DNA from 2 places in the Micromonospora inyonensis genome. Region 2 is predicted to be linked to the other one. Evidence: riboswitches for the same ligand, from Rfam matches in the RefSeq annotation. Region 2 holds a riboswitch; the other holds the start of a gene.
The links. Region 2 has a riboswitch for cobalamin ahead of GA0074694_RS24240 (energy-coupling factor ABC transporter permease). Riboswitches for the same ligand answer to the same signal wherever they lie in the genome.

Region 1 (7,125 bases), on a different contig from region 2:
TGGCTTGCTGATCGGTGGCGGTCCCGATGACGAATGTGCGGATCGCCGGCCCGGCTGTAGGTGCCCGGTATCCGTTGGCCCGATGCTTTCCGGGGCCGATCACCTCGCAGCGGGTGGTTGAGGCGCGCAGGGACCTCGGCCGGCAGTTAGCCGCATGGCGCGCCGCCACAGGATTGACGCAGATGCAGCTCGCCAAGGCCATCTGCTACTCCCGCAGTACGCTGGCGAACGCTGAGATCGGCCGGGACATCAGTATCCGCCGGTTCTGGCAGGACGCCGACCGGGCGGTCGACGCACGAGGAGCGTTGCTGGCCGCGTTCGACCAGGTGGCCGCGCTGGTCCGGGACTTCCACACCCAGCAGGCGCGGGAACGGGACGAGGAACGCCAGCGACGCGCTGGCCGGCCCGCCACTCTCGCCACTCACGCGGCGACGGGTGGCTGCTCTTGTGGAACGGTGGTCGTCGGCCGGTGGACCGGACGGGAAACCCGCGCGTTGCGCGAGGCGCTCCGGATGACCGTCCACGACTTCGCCCGGCACCTCGGGGTAGCCGCCGCGACGGTCTCCGGCTGGGAACACCACCACACGCCCACACCACCGAAGATGGCCACACAAGCGGCCCTCGACGAAGCGCTCACGCTCGCCGACACCGACACCAAGGCCCGATTCCTGCTGATCCTCGACACTCCGAACCACCACACGTGGGACTGCCCCGGGTTTGGTTGACTCGCGGGGTTGAGTGGTTCAGGCCGCGGTGTCCTGCGACGTCCGGGCCCCCCGCGATCCGCTCACCCTCGTCGGTCACACCCTCTACGACCAGCGGAAGAAGACCCGAAAACACCGGCCGCACAAGCTCATCGACAGCCCTCACGCCAGTGTCAATGACCCTCACGACTCTCCGTCACCACCGAATGTGAGACAGGGCCGAAAACTTGACAAGCCCGATCGGCCCGCTGTTCGGGGTGTCGCACTCTGCCGCCCACCGGGTCATCGACACCCTCGGCCCGCTACTCGCCCTGACCCCGGGACGCTGGCGCAGGGTCGACCAGATTACCGTCGTCGACGGCACCCTGATCCCGACCCGGGACCGCCGTCTGGCCGCCCCGAGTAAGAACTACCGCTACTCGACGAACCTGCTGCAGGTCGCCATTGACGCCACACCCGCCTGGTTGTGGCCCTCGGCGACCCACAGCCCGGCAACCGCAACGACACCCTCGTCTGCCGCACCAGCGGCATCGACCAGAAGCTGGCCGGACGGCCGGTCATGGCCGACGGCGCCTACCGCGCGGCAACCCCGAGGTGATCATCCCTTACCGCAAGCCCACCGACGGCAGTGAGCTACCCGACTGGAAGAAGGACCTGAACAAGCAGCACCGCACCGTCCGCGCGCAGGTCGAACACGCCCTGGCCCGAATGAAGGGCTTCAAGGTCCTGCGCGACCACCGCCGCGCCGCCCACACCCTCGCCGACACCGCGTCCGGGCATCGCCCATCTCCACAACATCATCCTCGCTGGCTGAACGCCGGTTCGCTGTCTGACCAGGCGTTCACCGAGTTACGAGACGTCCTTTAGTCACCACTCAGCAGGGGTTTTCGGGGGGTATACGGGGACCATCGCGGGCCTGGCGTGCTTGTCGGCAGGTTGCGCGCTCCCCGCGCCGGACTCAAGCTGCGGGCGGTCACTTGAGCCAGTCGTTGCCGGGCAGTTTGCTGAGCTGCCGGATGTCGAGCGTCGGCGAGACCGATGACTTCGGGACGACGCCGAAATGCTCCATCGCTTCGCGTACCCACTCGGCCGCGTCGATGTTGAGGGGGCCGGAGACCCACATGGCGTACGGCAGGTTGACGAACCGCCCATCCTTGACCGCCTTGAGGTTGCGGGATGCTGGGTTGGCCTTCAAGGTGTCGACCTTCTGCTGGTACGACTGTCCCGGGTAGTCGACGAAGAAGATGACGTCCGGATTCGATGCGGCGAGCCGCTCCCAGCCCACCTCGGTCCAGGTGTCCTTCACGTCGGCGGTGGCGTTGGTGACCCCTGCGGCGTCGAAGATGGCCTGCGGGCCGCCGTACGAACCGGAGGTGAAGATGGCGTCGGTCCCGGAGTCGAAGAGGAACGCGGTCGGCTTCCCGCCCCTGGGTGCGGCGGCCAGCGCCGTCCGCCGCTTCTCGATGTCGGCGACGACGGTGTCCGCGGTCTCGCGGTGGCCGGTCAGCGTGCCGACGTTGCGCAGGTCGGTGGTGAGCGCGGTCCACGCGTCCATCGTGCCGCGAGCGCCGTTGTCCTGCTTGCAGGTCTCGCTGAGCAGGTAGGTCTTGATGCCGTGGGTCGTCAGGTCCTCAGGCATCAGGTTGCGGGACTCGCTGAACCCGTATCCGTAGCCGGCGAACATCATCTCCGGGTTGACCGCCAGGACGTTCTCCAGGGTGGGGTGCTCGTCCCCGACCTCCTTCAGCTGATCGATCCGGGCTTCGGGATAGGCGAGCTCGATCACGTCCCGGTCCTGGTCCATCCCGGTGACGGCGATCAGTTGGTCGCGTGCGCCGACGGACAGCACGATCGAGATGATGCCGCCGTCGTACGCGTACAGCCGGGTGACGGGCTTGTCGACGCTCACGTCCTGCCCGCAGTTCTGGACGGTGATGGCACCGGTGGCCGCGCTCGATCCGGCCTCGCCGGAGGTGCACGCGGTGAGGGTGAACAAGCCGAGCACAAGAGCGGTGACACGGGTACGGCCGGGTGGGAAGACGGTCATGCCGGTGAGGTGTCCTTCCGGGGGTGGATGAGCAGATGGTGCTGCGGGAGGTCGGGGTGGGGCACCTGAACGGAGCCGACGCCGAAGTGCGTCTCGACGTGGTGGGCGCCGAGCACCTCGGCGGGCGGGCCGACGGCGACGATGCCCGCTGGCTCCGACGTCCGGTCGCTGCCCGCGCGCCAGCCGACGAGGGCCAGCCGGTCGAAGAAGCGCAGGGCGAGATCGAGGTCGTGCACGGTGGCCACCAGGGTTCGGGCGCGTGTGGCGAAGACCTCCAGGAGGTCGAGCTGCCAGGCGACGTCGAGGTGGTTGGTCGGCTCGTCGAGCAGCACCGTCGGGCACTGCTGGGCCAGGCCGCGGGCCAGGACGGCCCGGCGCCGCTCGCCGCCGGATAGCTGGTCGGCGACGGTGTCGATCCGGCCGGCCAGTCCGACGGCGTCGAGGGCGTCGAGCACGAGATCGCGCTCGGCGCGGCCACCGCGGGCCCAGGGACGGGTCTGCGGCACCCGGCCGAGGGTGACCATCTCCCCGACCCGCAGCTCGGAGGTCGTCACGTCCTCCTGAGGCACGTAGGCGAGCTGCCGGGCGCGTTCCCGGTTCGGGAGCCGCCGCAGATCGATCAGTCCGCCCCGCCCGTCGGCGATCAGCGCGGTTCCGGAGCTGGGGCGCAGCACTCCGGCCAGCACCCGCAGCAGCGTCGTCTTCCCGGCGCCGTTGACCCCGACGATGCCGAGCCGGCTGCCGTCGGCGACGTCGAGGTCGACTCCACGCAGCACGGTACGGCCGCCCATCCGGGCGGAGACGTCGTGCAGGCGTAGGGCGGGGGTCATCGGTCACCACCGAACCGGTACGAACCTCGGCCCATGAGCAGCAGGAACAGGGGCGCCCCGAGCACGCCTGTCACCACGCCCAGGGGAATCTCCTGCGGTCGCACCATCACCCGGGCCAGCACGTCGACCCAGACGAGGAACATCGCACCCGCCACCGCCGCGACCGGCAGGACGACCCGGTGCCGGGCGCCCACCATCAGCCGGGCCGCGTGCGGAACGATCAGCCCGACGAACCCCACTCCCCCGCTGACCGCCACCAGCACACCGACGACCACGGACAGGATCACGAACAGCGCCGTACGCAACGCGGCCACGTTGATCCCGAGAGCCGCGGCCGTCTCCGGCCCGGCGGCCAGCGCGTCGAGCCAGCGATGCACAACCAGCAAGCCGGCCGCGAGAACGACGACGAACGCGGCGGGTATCACAAGCTTTTCCCAGGTGGCTCCGCCGACGCTACCCAGCATCCAGAACATCACCGAGTTCGCCGCGCGCGCATCGTCGCTGAGGAAGACCAGCAGCGAGGCGATCGCTGAGAACCCGGAGGACAGGACGACGCCGGAGAGCACCAGCCGGATAGGGGTCAGTCCACCCTGCGCGGTGGCGATCAGCCAGATCAGCAGCGCGGATCCGACCGCCCCCAGCAGCGCCCCGGTCGAGACTGCGTAGAGGCCCAGCCCGGCAAGCGCGCCGGTGGTGAGGGCCGCGGTGGCACCCACCGAGGCGCCCGAGCTGATACCCAACAGGTAGGGGTCGGCCAGTGAGTTGCGTACCAGGGTCTGCATGCCGGCCCCGGCGATCGCCAGGCCCGCGCCCACGACCAGCGCCAGCAGCGCGCGGGGCAGGCGCAGTTCCCAGACGATGACATCCCAGCGGCCGGCCGGCTCGCCGGAGAAGCGGTCGGTGACCGCCGCGACGACCTCGGTGAGCGGGATTCGCTCGGAACCGAAGGCCAGCGAGGCGATCACGCTCAGGACCGACGCGACGGCCAGCACGAATAACAGCGGCCAGAACGGCAGCCTACGCCGGGGCATGATGCGGCCTCTCAAGTCTGGAGACCCTGATCGCGAGAGTCCATCGACGAGCATGTGAGCCGACAGGTCTTCGGACTTGGGGTCAACCGGCGGCACGGCCTTCCCAGAGAAGTACTCTCCAGTGGCGAAATCGTGCCGCCGTCGCCCGTACCGCTGCGCGCCAGTCCCGGAATCTCACCGGAGTTCCCTGGCATCCCTCAGGATGCGGTCGACTCGACCGGGATAGTACCCGCACCAGGCGGACTCCGCCACCGAGGACCTCACCCTGAATCGGTCGCTACTGCCGCGAACGCGAAACAACCGTCCAGTGACGAGGTCCAGTCTTGCCTGTCCCCAAAAAGCGGCTCGTTTGCGGCCACGTACCGGACGACCGTGTCCGCCAAGGCGTGCGACTGGACACACGTCCACGGCGCCTGACGCCCGCTGTCACCGGGTGCTCCATGGGTGCTCCAGCGCGATGGACGAGCCAACAGTTGGTGGACTGAGCGGCACGTCGTGCGGGCGAATCTGGGGATTGACCGCGAGTAGATGGACTCAAGCGACAGAGGTGGACCCATCGAGTCGATAGATGTTCATCTCTTAATCCGCGGGTTCGGGGTTCGAGTCCCTGGCGGCGCACCAGCAATAATGGCTCTGACCTGGCGGCGTTGGCGGTAACTCCGACGGCCTCGCCGTCGGGTGCGCTGGCGGCGGCGGGCCGGGCGCGGGCTCTGGCCCGGGTTGGGGCAAGCGAGCAGGCGCGGTCGGCCATCGACCAGGCACGCCGGATGTTCGACCAGGCCGGCGATGAGGACACCGACGTGGCATGACAGTGAAGCGCTGCGTTCCGGTCGCTACAGTTATCGAGTGATCGCTGGAGTCATCGTCCCCGGAGGCCGTTACGGTCCGCAGGCCCCTCTGCTCGACCTTGCCAGCGAGGCGCTCTCCGACCGCGACATACCAGTAGAGACGGTGAATTGGACCGTCCCGAAGGGTCTGCTGGACATCGGGCCGGAACCATTCGTTCGGGCGCACGTCTCTGCGGCACTACACCGGTTGGCCAGCGCGGCGCCCGCCGCGCAGCCCGTGATCATCGCAAAGTCGCTCGGCACCCACGCCGCCATGCTCGCGGCCGAACAGCAACTCCCAGCGATCTGGCTGACGCCGCTTCTGCATATCGAGGTCATCGCCGAGGCGATCGGCCGAAACCCGGCGCCCGCACTTCTTGTCGGGGGGACCCGCGACCGCAGCTGGCTACCTGACATCGCCGCAGCAACGAGCAAGAGGGTCGTCACCATCACCGGCGGCGATCACGGCTTGCGGCCACCCGGACCGCTACGGGCCTACACGCAAGCCCTCGGCGAGGTCGGTACAGCGATCGAAGAATTCCTGTCTCAGCTCCCATAGTCGGCACCGCTCTCCCGACTGCCGACGGCATGGACAGCACCGAGGCCAGGGTAGAAAGAATCCTTCCCGGCCGTGACTACATCAACGGCCGGCGCACCTTCATCGCGGCTACTTGTTTCATTGACCTGCGACCGTTGCCCGGCCAGGCTTCGGTCGAGGCGCCCGGGTTGTCGCTCTCATTGCGGCTGCCCACGCTGGTCGTGTGGCTCTCATTTGGCCTGCGCGACCCGGGCGTCGCCCCAGGGCGGGGAGAGGCTCAAGAGGGGTTTGCTCGGCTCGAAGTAGCGTTGCCCTCCCGGCTCGACAACCCAGGTGGATCGAGCATCGGAGGACGCGGTGAGTGGCACGTCAGATCGTGTGGTCATCGGGATGGACCCGCACAAGCGTTCGGCAACGATCGAGGTCATGGCCGGCGACGAGACCGTCGTCGGCGGCGGCCGGTTCGACACCGACCGGGATGGCTACACGGCGATGAGGAAGTACGCCACCCAATGGCCGAACCGGGTCTGGGCGATCGAGGGCTGCCAGGGCATCGGTCGGCACATCGCCAACCGGCTACTGGCCGACGGCGAGCAGGCCGTCGACGTCCCGCCGAAGCTGTCCGCCAGGGCGCGGGTGTTCGCCACCGGGCAGGGCCGCAAGACCGACGCCACCGACGCCCACTCCATCGCGCTGGGTGGCACCCGCATGGCCGGGCTGCGCCCGGTGGTCAACGATGAGCAGTTGGCCCTGCTGCGGATTCTGGTCGACCGGCGCCGCTCGCTCGGTGAGGACCACACCCGGATGGTGTCCCAGCTGCATGATCAGCGACGCGGTGGCGACGGCGGCGGGCCCGGGAGGACAACGGGGAACGACTACTGACTCCAGCGTGACCGACTCCCATCCCCCCAGCCGGCTCTTCGGAGAAGTCACTTCCCGGACCCACCGAGACCCAGGATAGAACTCTCCTCCCGGCGGTGTCTGACACAGAGGGGAGCCAGAAGAGGATGCGGCGGTGCGGTCGGTTGCCACCGGGCATGGGGCCGTGGGTGCCGGAAACGCGAACGCGTCGTCTGATCACCGCCAGACGGCTGGCCTTTGGCCGACCAGGCTTTCCTCTATGAACAACGCACTTGACGGCAAGGTAG
Region 2 (7,125 bases):
CGGCCAGTGCCTCGTCGCAGCGTTGCCGCACCTGCCCGGGGTCCAGGCCGAGGTTCACCGGCCCGAACGAGACGTCCTGGCGGACGCTGGCGGAGAACAACTGGTCGTCGGGGTCCTGGAGCACCAGCTGCACCCGCTGCCGCAGCTCCAGCAGGCCCGAGCGGGTGCGGCGCACGAGGCTGCCGGCCACCTCGATCCGCCCGGCGTCCGGGGCGAGCGCGCCGACCGCGAGTCGGAACAGGGTGGTCTTCCCGCCGCCGTTGGGCCCCACCACGGCCAGCCGCTGGCCGGGCAGGACGGCCAGCTCGACACCGGTGAACACGGGCTGGCGGGGCTGGTAGGCGAAGTCCACCCCGGACATCCGCAGCAGCGGTTCGGTCATCGCCACCGTCCACCCGAGAGGACCGTCAGCGTGACGATCGCCGTCAGCAGTGCGACGGTCGCGACCACGAAGGGCGGGGAGAGCCGTCGGACCTCCACCTGCACCGCCAGCGAGCCGGTGTAGCCCCGTACCGCCAGGCCCTCCTCGAGCCGGCGGGCCCGGGTGAAGGCCCGGACGAAGATCGCCCCGGCCTGCCCGGCCAGGGACCGGTACGTCGTGCGCCAGGTCCGGTAGCCCAACCGCGCCGCCTGCGCCTCCCGTACCGCACGCACGCTGTCGACCAGCAGGAACAGCATCCGGTACGTCAGCGCGGCGACCTCGGTCACCGCCGACGGCACGCCGAGCCGGACCAGCCTCGGCAGGACGTCGGAGAGGGGAGTGGTGGCACTGAACAGCAGCAGGCACAGCAGGGCCGCCGCCGCCCGGCCGGTGGTCGTCACGGCCACCCCGACCCCGGCCGGGTTCCAGCCGAGCCGGGTCGGGGAGTGCACGGAGACCAGCAGGGGCAGCGCGGAGGTGGCGATGAACAGCGCCGGCATCCGGGCCGCCCGCAACAGCACCGGCACGGGCACCCGGGCCGGACCGACGAGCAGCAGCGCGGCGGCGCTGCCCGCCAACGCGGCTCCCGGCCAGGTGGGCAGGATCACCGCGCAGCCCAGCAGGCCCAGCGCCAGCAGTGCCTTCTCGCCCGGGTGCCGTAGCCGCCAGGGACCGGTGTGCGCGGCGACGTCGAGGGCGAACACTAGTCGGCGGAGGCGTTGGTGTCGCGCAGCCGCTGCCGGGTGCGGGCGACCCCGAAGTAGTAGCCGAGGAAGCCGGCGCCCACCGCCGCCTGGAGGGCGAACAGGCCCGACTCGATCTCGGCGGAGGGCGGCTCGTAGATGGCGGAGAACCACGGCTCGTAGTCCGGGTGGTCGGTGACGATCGCCTCCTCCGCCTGGGCGTCGGCGCCCGCGAACGGCTCCTCGGCCGATCCGCCGAGCCCGAGCAGCAGCGGGGCCGCGGCCAGCGCGATCACCACCAGCAGCAGGAACAGGTTGACCCGTCCGAAGCGCTTCACGCCGCTACCTCCTGGGGCTCGCGCAGCACGCCGAGGCGCCGCAGCTCGTCTCCGCTGACCCGGGTGAGCAGCCGTACCACCAGCACCGACAGCAGTCCCTCGCTGATCGCGAGGGGAATCTGGGTGACAGCGAAGATCCCGGCGAACTTCGCCACCGCGCCGGGGAAACCGGACGCCGGGTCGGGGAACGCCCACGCGAGCTGCACGCTCGTGACGCAGTAGGTCGCCAGGCCGCCCAGCGCGGCGGCCAGGAAGACCGCCACGTCGAGCCCGCCGCCGAGGCGGCGGGTCAGCACATAGACGCCGTAGGCCACCCAGGGGCCGACGACGGCCATCGAGAAGACGTTGGCACCGAGGGTGCTCAGCCCGCCGTGGGCCAGCAGGACCGCCTGGAACAGCAGCACGAGGCCACCGAGGACGCTCATCACCGGGGGCCGGAACAGCACCGTGCCGAGGCCGGTGCCGGTGGGGTGGGACGAGGATCCGGTCACCGACGGGATCTTGAGGGCCGACAGCGCGAAGGTGAAGGCACCCGCCGCTCCCAGCAGCAACTTGGATTCGGGGTCCTGCCGGACCTGCCGGACCAGAGCCCGGCTGCCGTGGACGACGAAGGGTGCGGACGCTGCGAACCATGCCGCTGCCTGCACCGGGGGTAGGTACCCCTCGGCGATGTGCATCGAAGACCTTCCTCTCCAGCACCTCGTGGACGAGATCCGTGCATCAAGGCCGGTCTCCTGGCTCCCGGATCGATGCTTCCCCCGGCCTTCCCAGGCCGTCGGCCTAGTGGCGCAAGTCGGAGGTCACTCCCCGGTCACAGTGGCGAGGGCCGCGCCGGTCTTCCACCGGCTTCCCGAGCACCTTGACGGCGAGAGGCTATCGACCCGCCACCCGGCGGGGCAAGCGGCCCGTCCCTCCGTGGCCGCTGTTGCACATCATTGGCAACTGCGTAAGGATGGCCTCTGCGGTGCGTCGGCCACCGCGGCACGTCGTCGACCAGGAAAGAGGAGCCCCTTGGGGTCTGCGCGAATGGTGACGATGGTCGCCACCGGTCTTCTCGCCCTGTCCGCCTGTTCGACCCCGACAGCCACCTCCACGGCCGCTGGTGCCGACACCCTCGTGGTGGCGACGGCGGGCGAGCCGGACACGCTGAACCCGGTGCTGAACTACGGCGTCGACGGCGGTTCGCTCATCTTCGACGGCCTCGTCGCCCGCGACGCCCGCAACCAGCTCGTGCCGGCCCTGGCCCGGGATCTGCCGACCGTGTCGGCCGACGGGAGAACGGTCACGGCGAAGCTGCGCGACGGGGTGGTCTTCCACGACGGCAGTCCGCTGACCGCGCAGGACGTCGCCTTCACCTACCGGGCGGTGCTGGACCCGAAGGTCGACTCGACGCTCCGGTCCGACCTGGACATGCTCGCCTCCGTGGCCGCACCCGACCCGTCGACCGTGGTCTTCACCCTCCGGTACGCCTACGCGCCGTTCCTCCAGCGCCTCGCGCTCGGCATCGTGCCGGCGAAGGCCCTCGCCGGGCAGGACGTCAACAAGGCCGCGTTCAACCGCAGGCCGGTGGGCACCGGCCCGTACCGGGTCACCTCCTGGACCCCGGGCGACCGGCTGGTGCTCGCCGCCAACGAGCGGTACTGGGGCGGCCGACCGGCCAACTCCGGGGTGGTGGTGGCCTTCGTCCCCGACGACAACGTCCGCGCCCAGCGGACGCGGGCAGGGGAGTTCGACGTCGCCGAGCTGGCCCCGAAACTGGCGGTCGGTTTCGACGGGCGGGCCGGCTACCAGGTGCAGCGGGTTCCCACCGCCGACTACCGGGGCGTCATGCTGCCGATGGGCGGGCCGGTCACCGGAGACCCGGCCGTGCGGAAGGCGCTGCACGCGGCGGTCGACCGTTCGGCGATGGTGGCCGGTGTGCTCGGCGGGGCCGGGGAACCGGCGTTCGGGCCGATCCCGCCGACGTCGGAGTTCGCCGAGCCGTCCATCGCCGGCAAACCGGCCGCCGACCCGGCCGCCGCCACCGCCGCCCTCGACGCGGCCGGCTGGAAGCCCGGCCCGGACGGCGTCCGCGTCAAGGACGGCCGCCAGGCGGCGTTCTCCCTGATGTACCCGGCCGCCGACAGCCTGCGCAAGGAACTCGCCCTGGCGGTGACCGCCGACGCGCGGAAGGTCGGCATCAGGATCACTCCCGAGGGGCTCACCTGGGACGCGATCACCCCCCGGATGGGGACCGACGCGCTGGTCATGGGGTTCGGCACACCGTACGACCCGGACTTCGTCTCCTTCAAGCTGTTCACGTCGACCTTCGCCGGCCAGGGCTTCTTCAACCCCGGCTCCTACCGTTCCCCGGTGGTCGACCGGGCGCTGCGCGACGCCCGCGCCAACGCCGAACCGGCCGCCCGCCGGGCCGCGTACGCGACGTTCCAGAAGCAACTCGCCACCGATCTGCCCTGGGTGTTCCTGACCTATCTCCAGCACACCTACGTGGTGCGCGACGGTGTCAGCGGGGTGACCCCCCGGGTGGAGCCGCACGAGCACGACGTGGCCAACAGCCTCTGGTGGAACATCCACACCTGGACGAGGACATCGTGACCGCGCCCGCTCCGGCGAAGGCCCCGACCGCTCGGCGTCCCCGCCGGCTGGCGGGCGCCGGTGCGGTCGTCCGCCGCCGGTTGCTGGTGGCCGTGCCGATCCTCGCCGTCACCAGCGTCGGCATGTTCGCGCTCGGCGCGGCCTCGCCGATCGACCCCGCGCAGCAGTACGCCGGTGCCGCCGCCTTCACCGCGAGCGAGGAGAACCTCGCCCAGATCCGGGCCAACTGGGGCGTCGACGACCCGCTGCCGGTGCAGTACGCCCGCTGGGTGGGCAACCTGCTCCGGGGCGACCTGGGCTGGTCGACCAGCCGGCACGAGCCGGTCGCGTCGGTGCTCGCCGCCCGCGCCGGATGGACCCTCCTGCTGGTTGCCCTCGCCCTCGCCCTGGTCCTGGTGGCGAGCCTGGTGCTGGGCACCCTTGCCGCATACCGGCGCGGTGGGTGGTTCGACCGTGCCCTGCGGGCCACCGCCTACGCCGTGCAGTCGATGCCGGTCTTCTGGATCGGGTTGGCCGCGATCGCCGTGTTCGCCCTCACCCTCGGCTGGCTGCCCGCCGGTGGCCTCACCGACGTCGCGGCCACCGGCACCGATCCCGCCGACGTGGCCCATCACCTGGTCCTGCCGGTGACGGTGCTGGCGCTGTCGCAGGCCCCGTGGTTCGTCCTGTTCATCCGCGACGCGGTCGCCGACAGCCTCCGCGACGACCACGTGCTCGCCGCCCGGGCCCGGGGCCTGCCCGGCCGGACGGTGCTCTTCGGCCACGCGCTGCGTACCGCGTTGCTGCCGTTCCTGACGCTGGTCGGCACCCACCTGCCCGAGATCGTCGGCGGTGCCGTCCTGGTGGAGACGGTGTTCTCCCTGCCCGGCCTGGGCGCGGTCACCGTGCAGGGCGCGCTGGGCAGCGATTTCCCGCTGCTGGCCGCGATCACCCTGGCCACCACCGTCGTGGTGCTGGCCGCGAACCTGGCCACCGACCTCGCCTACGCCGCCGCCGACCCCCGGGTGCGCCTCGATGACTGACCTCGCGCCGCGGATCCGCGCCGTCCGCGTCCGGCGACCGGGACACCCCGGACGCGGTGGCGTGCTCGTCGCCGCCGCCATCCTGGCCGTCGCGGTCGTCGCCTGCCTGCTCGCTCCCGTCCTCTGGCCGCTGGACGAGAGCGCGGTGGACCTCGCCCGCACCCGGCTCGCCCCCTCTCCCGCGCACCCGGCCGGCACCGACGACCTGGGCCGCGACGTGCTCCACCGCAGTCTCTACGGCCTGCGCGTGTCACTGCTCGTCGGAGCGGTGGCCGCGCTGGTCGCCGCCGTCATCGGCGGTTTCGTCGGCGCGGTCGCCGGCAGCCTCGGCGGCTGGGTCGACCGGGTGCTGATGCGGACCGTCGACACCATCGCCGCGCTGCCGCACCTGCTGCTGGGCATCTTCATCGTGGCGATGCTGCGTCCCAGCCTCGGCGCGGTGATCCTGTCCATCGGACTGACGCACTGGCTCTCCACCGCCCGTATCGTCCGCTCCGAACTGCTCAGCCTGCGGAACCGCCCGTTCGTCGACGCCGCCGTCGCCGGTGGTGCCAGCCGGACCCGGGTGCTCACCCGGCACCTGCTGCCGCACGTGCTGCCCCGCCTGGCGTTGGCCACCACGCTGATGGTGCCGCACGCCGTCTGGCACGAGACCGCCCTGTCCTTCCTCGGTCTCGGCCTGCCCCCGCACCTGGCCTCCCTCGGCAACATGATCAACGACGGGCAGCGGTCCCTGCTCACCGGCGCCTGGTGGGCCAGCCTGGTCCCCGGACTGCTGCTGGTCGTCGTCACACTGGCCCTGGCCACCCTCACCGGCCGGTGGCGCGACCGCCTCGACCCCCGCGTACGAGCGGAGCTGAACCTGTGACCGCCACCCGTGCCGCACCCGCCACGACCCGCACCCGCACCCGCACCGACGATCCCGCCCTGCTGGAGGTCGACGGGCTGACCGTCCGCTTCCGGCTCCGGGACGCCGTGGTGCAGGCCGTCACCGACCTGCACCTGACTGTCCACCCGGGGGAACTGCTCGCCGTGGTGGGGGAGTCCGGCTGCGGCAAGTCCGTGCTGGCCCACGCCCTGCTGGGCCTGCTCCCCGGAAACGCCACGGTCACCGGGCGGGCCCGGCTCCGCCCGCCCGGCGGGGACGTGGTCGACCTGGTCGGCTGCGGCGAGCGCCACCTCGCCCGGACCGTACGGGGGCGGGCCGTCGGCCTCGTGCCGCAGAGCCCCGCCACCGCGCTCACCCCGGTACGCACCGGCCGGCACCTGCTGGTGGAGACCCTGCGGGCACACGGTCACACCCGGCGCGACGCGCCCGTCGCCGCCGACCGGGTCGCCGTCGACGTCGGGCTGCTCCCCGACGACCTCGACCGCTATCCGCACGAACTCTCCGGCGGCATGGCCCAACGCCTGGCCACCGCGCTCGCGCTCGCCCCCGACCCGCCGCTGCTGCTGGCCGACGAGCCCACCACCGGCCTGGACCGCCCGTTGGTCGACCACACCCTCGACCTGCTGCGCCGACGCTGCGACAGCGGCGCGGCGGTGCTGCTCATCACCCACGACCTCGCCGCCGCCCGCCGTGTCGCCGACACCGTCGCCGTCATGTACGCCAGCCGCATCGTCGAGCACCGGCCCACCGAGGCGCTCTTCGCCGCCCCGGCCCACCCGTACACCGCCGGCCTCCTGGACGCCCTGCCCGACCGCGCGTTCCGCCCGGTTCCCGGCCACCCGCCGATGCTCACCGACCTCCCGGCCGGCTGTGCGTTCGCCCCGCGTTGCGGTCGTGCCACCGACGGCTGTGCCACCCTGCCCGCCGCCGCGACGGTGGGCGACTCCGGTCGGCTCTCCTGTCACCACCCGCTGCCCGCCGGAGCGGTCGCATGACCCCCGCCGGGCTCGCCGCCTGCCAGGTCACCGTTTCCTACGGCCGCCAGCGCGTCCTCGACCGGGTCGACCTGCACGTCGCCCCCGGGGAGACGGTCGGGCTGCGTGGCCCCTCCGGGAGCGGCAAGTCCACCCTGGCCCGGGTCCTCGCCCTGCTGCACGCCCCCGATGCCGGGCACGTC

Region 1: linked by a shared signal. The riboswitch ahead of GA0074694_RS13935 (FecCD family ABC transporter permease) and the one ahead of GA0074694_RS24240 (energy-coupling factor ABC transporter permease) in region 2 are both predicted to bind cobalamin.

Annotation. Positions count from the first base shown of each region.
Region 1 is NZ_FMHU01000001.1:3,071,040-3,078,164, forward strand. It holds gene GA0074694_RS30910 (hypothetical protein) at 1-121, shown strand, start outside; gene GA0074694_RS13915 (helix-turn-helix domain-containing protein) at 114-725, shown strand; partial or broken gene GA0074694_RS13920 (transposase family protein) at 929-1,518, shown strand; gene GA0074694_RS13925 (ABC transporter substrate-binding protein) at 1,678-2,751, opposite strand; gene GA0074694_RS13930 (ABC transporter ATP-binding protein) at 2,748-3,581, opposite strand; gene GA0074694_RS13935 (FecCD family ABC transporter permease) at 3,578-4,612, opposite strand; cobalamin riboswitch at 4,657-4,840, opposite strand; gene GA0074694_RS13940 (alpha/beta hydrolase) at 5,459-5,998, shown strand; gene GA0074694_RS13945 (IS110 family transposase) at 6,335-6,859, shown strand; partial or broken gene GA0074694_RS13950 (SDR family NAD(P)-dependent oxidoreductase) at 7,098-7,125, shown strand, end outside.
Region 2 is NZ_FMHU01000002.1:2,192,470-2,199,594, reverse strand. It holds gene GA0074694_RS24255 (energy-coupling factor ABC transporter ATP-binding protein) at 1-382, opposite strand, end outside; gene cbiQ (cobalt ECF transporter T component CbiQ) at 379-1,125, opposite strand; gene GA0074694_RS24245 (energy-coupling factor ABC transporter substrate-binding protein) at 1,125-1,442, opposite strand; gene GA0074694_RS24240 (energy-coupling factor ABC transporter permease) at 1,439-2,119, opposite strand; cobalamin riboswitch at 2,150-2,319, opposite strand; gene GA0074694_RS24235 (ABC transporter substrate-binding protein) at 2,469-4,037, shown strand; gene GA0074694_RS24230 (ABC transporter permease) at 4,004-5,059, shown strand; gene GA0074694_RS24225 (ABC transporter permease) at 5,052-5,927, shown strand; gene GA0074694_RS24220 (ABC transporter ATP-binding protein) at 5,924-6,943, shown strand; gene GA0074694_RS24215 (ABC transporter ATP-binding protein) at 6,940-7,125, shown strand, end outside.